Regions from separate parts of the Lentzea sp. NPDC037011 genome, predicted to be linked through region 1. Evidence: riboswitches for the same ligand, from Rfam matches in the RefSeq annotation. Region 1 holds a riboswitch; each other region holds the start of a gene.
The links. A riboswitch is a leader RNA that binds a small molecule or an ion and turns the genes downstream of it on or off. The one in region 1 is predicted to bind cobalamin.
Positions count from the first base shown of each region.

Region 2: linked by a shared signal. The riboswitch ahead of ACZ7CH_RS06370 (ribonucleoside-diphosphate reductase subunit alpha) and the one ahead of ACZ7CH_RS31015 (LPXTG cell wall anchor domain-containing protein) in region 1 are both predicted to bind cobalamin.
Region 3: linked by a shared signal. The riboswitch ahead of ACZ7CH_RS28790 (FecCD family ABC transporter permease) and the one ahead of ACZ7CH_RS31015 (LPXTG cell wall anchor domain-containing protein) in region 1 are both predicted to bind cobalamin.
Region 4: linked by a shared signal. The riboswitch ahead of ACZ7CH_RS07195 (CbtB domain-containing protein) and the one ahead of ACZ7CH_RS31015 (LPXTG cell wall anchor domain-containing protein) in region 1 are both predicted to bind cobalamin.

Region 1 covers NZ_JBVJRT010000011.1:144,319-146,508, forward strand. Annotated here, with positions in the region: gene ACZ7CH_RS31010 (FAD-dependent monooxygenase) at 1-772, shown strand, start outside; adenosylcobalamin-variant (AdoCbl-variant) riboswitch at 841-912, shown strand; gene ACZ7CH_RS31015 (LPXTG cell wall anchor domain-containing protein) at 961-2,190, shown strand, end outside.
Region 2 covers NZ_JBVJRT010000002.1:345,912-348,101, reverse strand. Annotated here, with positions in the region: gene ACZ7CH_RS06380 (LysE/ArgO family amino acid transporter) at 1-355, shown strand, start outside; gene ACZ7CH_RS06375 (hypothetical protein) at 321-488, opposite strand; cobalamin riboswitch at 552-761, shown strand; gene ACZ7CH_RS06370 (ribonucleoside-diphosphate reductase subunit alpha) at 865-2,190, shown strand, end outside.
Region 3 covers NZ_JBVJRT010000010.1:81,335-83,524, forward strand. Annotated here, with positions in the region: gene ACZ7CH_RS28780 (3-isopropylmalate dehydrogenase) at 1-316, shown strand, start outside; gene ACZ7CH_RS28785 (YciI family protein) at 381-800, opposite strand; cobalamin riboswitch at 884-1,026, shown strand; gene ACZ7CH_RS28790 (FecCD family ABC transporter permease) at 1,062-2,084, shown strand; gene ACZ7CH_RS28795 (ABC transporter ATP-binding protein) at 2,084-2,190, shown strand, end outside.
Region 4 covers NZ_JBVJRT010000002.1:512,537-514,726, forward strand. Annotated here, with positions in the region: gene ACZ7CH_RS07185 (HAD family hydrolase) at 1-147, shown strand, start outside; gene ACZ7CH_RS07190 (CbtA family protein) at 144-893, opposite strand; gene ACZ7CH_RS07195 (CbtB domain-containing protein) at 910-1,098, opposite strand; cobalamin riboswitch at 1,131-1,305, opposite strand; gene ACZ7CH_RS07200 ((2Fe-2S)-binding protein) at 1,354-2,004, opposite strand; gene ACZ7CH_RS07205 (phosphoribosyl-ATP diphosphatase) at 2,111-2,190, shown strand, end outside.

The DNA of each region.
Region 1 (2,190 bases):
CCTGGCCCGCCTGCTGTTCGACGCGGTGGAGGGCGTCGAGTACCTCTTCGACGACACGATCACGGCGATCGACGGCACCCGCGTCACGTTCGAGCGGGCCGCCCCGCGGGACTTCGACGTGGTCGTGGGCGCGGACGGGCTGCACTCGAACGTCCGGCGGCTCGTGTTCGGTCCCGAGGCGCAGTTCGTCCGCCACCTGGGCACGAACCTCGCCGTGTTCACCGCGCCGAACTTCCTGGGCCTCGACCACTGGCAGGTGTTCCAGCAGGGCGAGGTCGTCGGCGGCGGGGTCATGAGCGCCCGCGCCAACGCGGAGTGCCGGGTCTACATGGGGTTCTACGGCGAGGTGGACTTCGACCACCGCGACGTCGAGGCCCAGCGGCGGCTGGTGGCGGAGAAGTTCGCCGACGCCGGGTGGGAGTGGCAGACCGCGCTCAAGCACATGTGGGAGGCGCCGGACTTCCACTTCGACGCCATGGCGCAGGTCCGGATGCCGTCCTGGTCGCGCGGCGGCGTCGTGCTGCTCGGCGACGCCGGCTACTGCGGTTCGCCGTTGTCCGGTCAGGGCACGAGCTTGGCGCTCGTCGGTGCGTACGTGCTGGCCGGCGAGCTGAGCGTGAACCGCGAGACCGCGTTCCAGCGCTACGAGGAGCTGCTGCGCCCGTACGTGACGGCCAACCAGGACATGGCGCTGAAGAACCAGGCCAACGGCGGGCAGCCGACCGAGGAGTTCGCCGCGGTCGTGAGCTCCTTCCAGCTCCCCGGCCGCTGATGGCCCGGCTCACAGCCATTTGACTCGGGGTGATCCCTCCCGCACGATCGGGTGGACAACAGCATCCGCACGCCGCGGGGGAAGCCGGTGGAACTCCGGCGCTGACCCGCAACGGTGACAGTCCGAATGCCCGTGGCGCGCGGTGGCTCCATCGACCCGTCGAGGACAGCGGGGCAGGGGGAAGAGCAGTGATCCGGACATCCGCGCTGGCCGCAGTGGTAGCGGCCGCGCTCGTCGTGACACCGGCCGCTCAGGCGGCCGAGCCGCCGTCAGCGGGAACGTGGCTGGCCGGCCAGTTCGTCGGTGGCGACCACCTGGTGAAGGGGCCGGACCTCGTCGACCACGGCCTGACCGCGGACGGCGTCTACGGGCTCGCGGCCGCCGGTGTCGGCCGGTCGACGGCGGTGCGGGCCGCGGCGTGGCTCGCCGAACCCGAGCAGTTCCAGTACTTCGCGGGCGACGGCGAGGCAGAGTCCTACGTCGGTGGCCTGGTGAAGCTCGCGCTGGTCGCGCAGGCGCTGGGCACCGACCCGCACGCGTTCGCCGGTGCCGACCTGCTCGAACGCCTTGCGGCGCTGCGGGAGGAGTCCGGCCGCTACCGCGACCGCACCGACCCCGACTACGACCAGACCAACGCGTTCACGCAGGCGCTGGCGATCATCGTGCTGACCCGCGCCGACCAGCCGGTGGCGCAGCCGGTCGCGTTCCAGGTGTCCACGCAGTGCGCGGACGGCGGGTTCCCGATCTCGTTCGGGCAGCCGGTCTGCAAGTCCGATGTGGACGCGACGGCGATCGTGCTGCAGGCGTTGCAGGCGGCGGGGGAGCCGACGGCGTCCGCGCGGGCGCTGGACTGGCTGGTGGCGCAGCAGAAGGCGGACGGCGGGTTCCCGTCGGCGTTGCAGGGCTCGAACGCCAACAGCACCGGCCTCGCGGTCGGCGCGCTCGTCGAGGGTGGCCGGACGGCGGCCGCGGACCGGGCCGTGGCGTACCTGCGGTCGTTGCAGGTCGGCTGTGCCGGACCGGAGGCCGCTCGCGGCGCGATCGCCTACGACAGCACGGGTTTCGAGGTCTACGGCGCCGTGCGCGCGACCACCCAGGCGATGCTCGGCCTGGCCCGCAAGGGCCTCGCCGACGTGTCGTTCGCCGGTGCCACGCCCGGTGTGCCCGCGGTCGACTGCGCGACCCCGCCGACCACCACGCCCCCGTCGACCACCGCACAGCCGACCGTGCCGCCGACGACGACCGCTCCGGTGACCACCTCGTCGACGGCCACCCCGGTCGCTCCCGCGCCGGCCGGTCCGACGCCCCCGGCCACTCAGCGGCTCGCCGCGACCGGCCCCGAGGAGGCCGTCGCGCTGACCCTGCTCGGTTCCTCCGCGCTGCTCGCCGGCGCCGTGCTCGTCCTCGTGTCCCGTCGT
Region 2 (2,190 bases), on a different contig from region 1:
CGGGCTCTTCCTGCTGGGGTACGGGTTCCTGGCCGCGCGGCGCGCACTGCGCCCGCAGGCCCTGCACGCCGACACCGGCGCCCGGCACCGGCCCGTGCTCACCGCGATCGCGCTGACGTGGCTCAACCCGCACGTCTACCTCGACACCGTGCTGCTGCTCGGGTCGATCGCCGCCGGCCGCTGGCTCTTCGGCGTCGGCGCGGTGACGGCGAGCATCACCTGGTTCGCCGCGCTCGGGTTCGGCGCCCGGCTGCTCAGCCCGCTGTTCGCGAAGCCGCGCGCGTGGCGCGTGCTGGACGGCGTGATCGCCGCCGTGATGATCAGCCTCGGGGTCGCGCTGATCGCCGGGACGTGACCAGCGCGGCGACCGCGCAGCCGGCCAGCACGCCGCTCGTCACCGGCGCCGCGGCTCCCGCGAACAGCGACGCGGAGGCGAGCCCCGCACTGAGCAGAGCACCGTAGAAGACCCGCGGCCGAACCTCACCCACGCCGACCACCCTACCCAGGGGACACGCATGTTGGGTGGTGATCAAGGACCCACCACCACATGTAGTATCTGCCGCACTGGTGGTTCACCGGCCCGGACAACGGGCCGGTGAGGCAAGAGGGAACCCGGTGCGAGTCCGGGACTGCCCCGCAGCGGTGAGTGGGAACGAAAGCCGTCAACGAAGCACTGGGTCGCGAGACCTGGGAAGCGACGGCCGGTAGGCGCGAGTTCGACGCCCACGAGTCCGAAGACCTGCCACCGGGGTGCGCGCAAGCCTGCGCGCACGACACGGTGCCCCGAGGGAGGGCGGCTGTGTGCACCGGTGAACGGTGCGCGCATGCGCTTTTCCTCCTGGGCCCAGCTCGCGAGGAGAGAGCGTGCCCGACCGCCTTTCAGTGGTCATCGAGGAAGCCTGTGCCGATCTTCCGAACGCATCGGCCGAGGCGGTGCTGACCGAGACCAAGCGGAACCTGTACCACGGCATCACCGACGCCGAGCTCGCCCTGGCGCCGATCATGGCCGCCCGCGCGATGGTCGAGCAGGACCCGGACTACTCCTGCGTCAGCGCCCGCCTGCTGCTGGATCGGCTGCGCACCGAGGCGTGCGGCGTCCCGCTGTCGCACGCCGAGATGACCGAGCGCTACCCGTCGTACTTCGCCTCGTTCGTGCGGCACGGCGTCGACTGCGGCCAGCTCGACCCCCGGCTGACCTCGTTCGACCTGGCCCGCCTGGGATCGGCGCTGGACCCGTCCCGTGACCTCCGGTTCCAGTTCCTGGGCCTGCAAACCCTGTACGACCGCTACTTCCTGCACCGCGACGGCCGCCGCTACGAGCTGCCGCAGGCGTTCTTCATGCGCGTGGCCATGGGCCTCGCCCTGGAGGAGGACGACCCCGACGCCCGCGCGGTCGAGTTCTACGAGCTGCTGTCGTCGTTCGACTTCATGTGCTCGACACCGACGCTGTTCAACTCCGGGACGACCCGGCCGCAGCTGTCGTCGTGCTTCCTGACCACCGTGGCCGACGACCTCGGCGGCATCTTCCACGGCATCAGCAACAACGCGCTGCTCTCGAAGTTCGCGGGCGGCCTGGGCAACGACTGGACGCCGGTGCGCGGCATCGGCGCGCACATCAGGGGCACCAACGGCACGTCGCAGGGCGTGGTGCCGTTCCTGAAGATCGCGAACGACACGGCCGTGGCCGTGAACCAGTGCTTCGCACCGGACACCGGCGTCCACACCGCCGACGGCGTCAAGGCGATCAGGGACGTCGTGGCCGGCGACCTCGTGCTCGGGGTGAGCGGCACCTACCGCGAGGTCACCGACGTCATGCTCTACGACCAGGTCGACCCGATGGTCGAGGTGGAGGTCGAGCACTCCGCCGCACCCCTCAGGGTCACCGCCGGACACCCGTTGTACGCCGTCAGGGGCGTGCCGCTCGGCCAGGAGAACGCGCGGACGCTCAAGCAGCTCGCCGGCGACGAGGTGCGGCCGGAGTGGGTGGACGCCGGTCGGCTGGAGAAGGGTGACCTCGTCGCCAGGGTGGTTCCGCGGGAGGTCGTGCCCGTCGCCGGTTTCAGCGAGGACGATGCTCGTCTGTACGGCGTCCTGCTCGGTGGCGGGCACCTGTCGGAGGACGGGGTGCGGTGGGGTGTCTCCGGGAAACCCGGGCTGGACGCGCACCTGGACTTCGTCCGCGAGCACCTG
Region 3 (2,190 bases), on a different contig from region 1:
CGCCGCCGCCGTCACGGGCGGCATCGGCCTGGCCGCGTCGGGCAACATGGACGTGACGCGGCGCAACCCGTCGATGTTCGAGCCGGTCCACGGTTCGGCACCGGACATCGCGGGCCAGGGCATCGCCGACCCGACGGCCGCCGTGCTGTCGGTCGCGCTGCTGCTCGACCACCTCGGCGAGCACGAGGCGTCGCGCCGGATCGAGGCGTCCGTGGCGTTCGACCTGGCGACCCGCGACCACCAGTCGCCGGGCGCGACGTACGCGATCGGCGACCGCCTGGCCGCCCTCGTGTCGTCGAACGTCCGCACGGGCTGACGGTTGTAGTGCACGCGGGGAGCTTTCGTACTCTTGTAGAGCACGAAAGGTCCCCGCGTGACATTCACAGCTGGGCGGTGGACTCGCGCCAGGCGCGCTCCTTCTGGATCCACTCGTTGTCCTGCGGGAACTCGTCGATCGTCGGCACGCGGCGGATCTCGGTCTTGAACCCGGGCCCGGCCATCGGCATCCGCTTCGCCCACTCGACCGCCTCCTGCAGCGAGGACACGTTGAGCAGGTAGAAGCCGCCGAACAGCTCCTTGGTCTCGCCGTACGGGCCGTCCGTCACGATCGCCGGTTCGGCGGAGAAGTCGACGACGACGCCCTCGGACGGGTCGGCGAGGCCCTCGGCGGCGAGCAGCACCCCGGCCCGGATCAGCTCGTCGTTGAACGCGCCCACGACCTCCAGCATCTTGTCGAAGTCGAGCTCGCCCATGTTCGCGTAGGCCTCGTCGGTGGCGCGCATGATCAGCATGTACTTCACGGTGGTCTCCCTGCGTTGTGCCCTGCTCGCTGACGTCCACAGGTCGAACGGGCACCCCGCCGGATCGACATCACAGCGGAGAAATTTTCGAACTTCCTGTTTGCGCAGGTAGGGTCACCCGAAGTCGTGCGTGGGGGAAGACCGGTCGAAGTCCGGCGCTGACCCGCAACGGTAGGTCCCCGGCCAGGGGACGAGCCCGAATGCCCGCACACGGCAGACATAGGACTCCAACTCCTGCCGTGGACTGCGGGAAGGGCACATGTGATCGGGAAGATCAGCGCGCTCGTCGGCGTGCTCGTCATCAGCATCGTGGCGGGCGTCGCGCTCGGCCCCGTCTCCGTCCCCTTCGGCGTCACCGCCGACCTGCTGTGGCAGGCGGTCACCGGCGGCACCGTGCCCGCCCACCTCGCCGGGCAGTACCACATCGTCTGGAACATCCGGCTGCCGCGCGTGCTGCTCGCCGCCGTCGTGGGCGCGGGGCTGAGCGCGGTCGGCGTCGCGATCCAGGCGATGGTCCGCAACGCGCTGGCCGACCCGTACGTGCTCGGCATCTCCTCGGGGGCGAGCGTGGGTGCCACGGCGGTCGCGACGATGGGGGTGCTGTCCGGGCTCGGCGTGTACGCGCTGTCGACGGGGGCGTTCCTCACCGGGCTCGGTGCCACCGCGCTCGTCTACCTCACCGCGCGGTCGAGCGGGGCGCTCACGCCGTTGCGGCTCGTGCTGACCGGCACCGCGCTCGCCTACGGGTTCTCGGCCGTGGCGATGCTGCTGGTGTTCCAGGCACCGCACGGGGAGGCGGCGCGGGCGGCGATGTTCTGGCTGCTCGGCAGCCTCGGCGGGGCGGACTGGAGGTCGTTGCCGGTCGCCACGGTCGTGACCGCGCTGGGCATCGCCTACCTGATGGCCAAGGCGCGGCCGTTGAACGCGCTGGCGATGGGCGACGAGACCGCGACCACGCTCGGGGTGGCGGTCAACCGGTTCCGCACGCACCTCTTCGTCGTCACCGCGGCCATGACCGGGGTGCTGGTGGCGGTCAGCGGGGCCGTCGGGTTCGTCGGGCTGATGCTGCCGCACCTCACGCGCATGGTCGTGGGCGCCGACCACCGCAAGGTGCTGGCCCTCGCACCGCTGGCCGGTGCCAGCTTCCTGGTGTGGGTGGACGTCGCCGCGCGGATGCTCGCCGCACCCGAGGAGCTGCCGCTCGGCGTCATCACGGCCGCGCTGGGCGTGCCGTGCTTCATCTTCCTGATGCGCCGCAGGGCGTACGTCTTCGGAGGCCGCTGATGCGCGTCGAGGTGCACGACGTCACCGTGCGGAACATCATCTCCGGCATCACGCTGCACGCCTGCGACGAGGTGGTCGGCATCGTCGGGCCGAACGGCAGCGGCAA
Region 4 (2,190 bases), on a different contig from region 1:
GACTCGCCGACCGGTGTCGCCTCTGCGGTGGCGGCCGGGTGCACCGTGCTGGTCGTGCCGTGTGACGTCGAGGTGCCGGCGGGGGAGCGGCGGGTGTTCCGCGACTCCCTCGTCGGCGTCGACCTCGAAGTGCTGCGCGCTCTTTAGAGAGCCGCGACGGGTGCCTTCGCCCGGCGTGTCGCCGGATCGACCAGCAGGCCGAACACCACGCCGAGACCGACGTGGAGCGTGGCCAGCTGGGCGAGTGAGCTGAGGCGGAACTGCCACAGCACGGCCACCGGCATGTCCGCCGGGATCGTGTCCGGCGGCGCGGGGAACGCCACCAGCACCACCGCCACCGCCGCCACGACCGCGAGCAGCACCGCGGTCACGCGGACCGGGTGCGGCTGCGCGGCCAGTGCCGAGGCGAGCCAGCTCGCTCCCCAGACGATCGCCAGACCGGCCACCACCACGCCCAGGTACAGCGCGGTGCGGTAGTTCACCGTGTCCGGGTCGCCCACCGCGGGCGGGTTCGCCGGGTACTTCAGCCACGGCAGCAGCGCCACCGCACCGAACACGGCGACTCCGAACGCGGTGCTGCGGGTGAACGGCGTGCGGTCGGCGAACCAGCGCTTCGACAGCGCGTAGGCCGTGGCGAACACCAGGCCGACGGCGATGCCGACGATCACCACGCCGAGCATGCCGCCCGCGATCTGGACGCCGCGGCTGACCAGCCCCTCCTCGCCGTGCGAGTGGGAGTGGCCGTCACCGGCGGGGGCGCGGGCCTCCTCGACCGCCAGTGCTGCGCGGATGGGGATCTCGGTGACCAGGAGCTGCACGAGCGCGGAGGCGGTACCGGCGATGGCGCCGGCCGCGAGTCCGCGCAGTGCGATCGACCTGTACGTGGTCGTCATCTGCGTGATCAGCGGATCAGTGGCAGGGAACGCCGAGGGCGTGGCGGCCGTCGTGGAAGAACTCGTGCAGCAGCTCCGAGCTCGCACCGAGAGCGAGGCCGTTCTCCTGCAGGACCAGGTAGGTGACGATCAGGCCGAACAGTGAGACGGCGAAGGCCCACTTGGGCACGCGGACGGCGGACAGGCTTGCTGCGGGGCTCGTCATGACGGGCTCCTCCATACCTCGTGGAAGGTGAAACTCCTTACGGCGCCGCAGCCGGTCTCCTGACTCCCGGATCAACGCTGCCCCCGCGTCTTCCCAGCCCCTCGCGGGACCAGTGACGTGCTCGGCGGGGATCGCTTCCCGGTCACAGTGGCGAGGACCGCGCCGGATTTCCACCGGCTTCCCGTCACTGCGGCGCGTGCACCGTAAGGTGAACGGCGGTTCACGCACAACCGGCCATAAGAGTTGTCGTCTTCATCACTTCACAAGAGGGCAGTCCCCGCACTTCCCACCTGCGGCAACGCGGTAGTAAAGGCAGCACGACCGGCGCAGGAACGCGACCTCGTCGGGCAGGGTGACGAATTCCCCGGCACCTTCGAACGGTGGCGCTGCCATGAGCCGGTTGCCGCGTTCCTCCGCTTCCTCCGCACTCAGCGCACCCGCTCGCACCACCATTTTCAGCGCGCCCGCGATGTTCGACATCGCGTTGCCCCACAGCAGACCGCGTGCCACGGGCACGACCGCGTGGACCGCCTCCACGACCGGTGCGAGCGCCTCCGCCGGGCGCGGGCCGAGCCGCGGGGTGTCGATGCGGACGCTCAGGCCGTTGCGGCGGTGGTGCTGCCACCACAGGTTCTCCGGGCGCACGTCGATCGGCAGGTCCGTCGCGGTGAGCGGGCTGAGCAGCCGCGCGGTGTAGCTGAGGAAGAACAGGCTGGCGGCGACGCGGGGCTCGGCGGCGTTGTAGCGGGCCGCGATCGCGTCGATGGTCTCCCTGAGGGCGGGGCCTTCGAGCAGTGCCGTCCCCGGCAGCCACGAGTCGTCCGGACGGCCCACGTCCAGCGCGAAGAACGGGTTGATGCCGCGCACCTGGCGCAGCGCTGCGAGGACTTCGGCGAACTCCGACACAGATTCACGCTACTGGGTGTCCATGCAGGACAGATCACGTCCACGGGCTGGAACAGAGGTGACCGCGGTGTGGACCACCCGTCCGGAGGTGGGAGGATGTGCCCCCGTGAAGACCTTCGACTCGCTGTTCGCCGAACTGACCGAACGAGCCCGCACCAAGCCGGAGGGTTCCGGCACCGTGGCTGC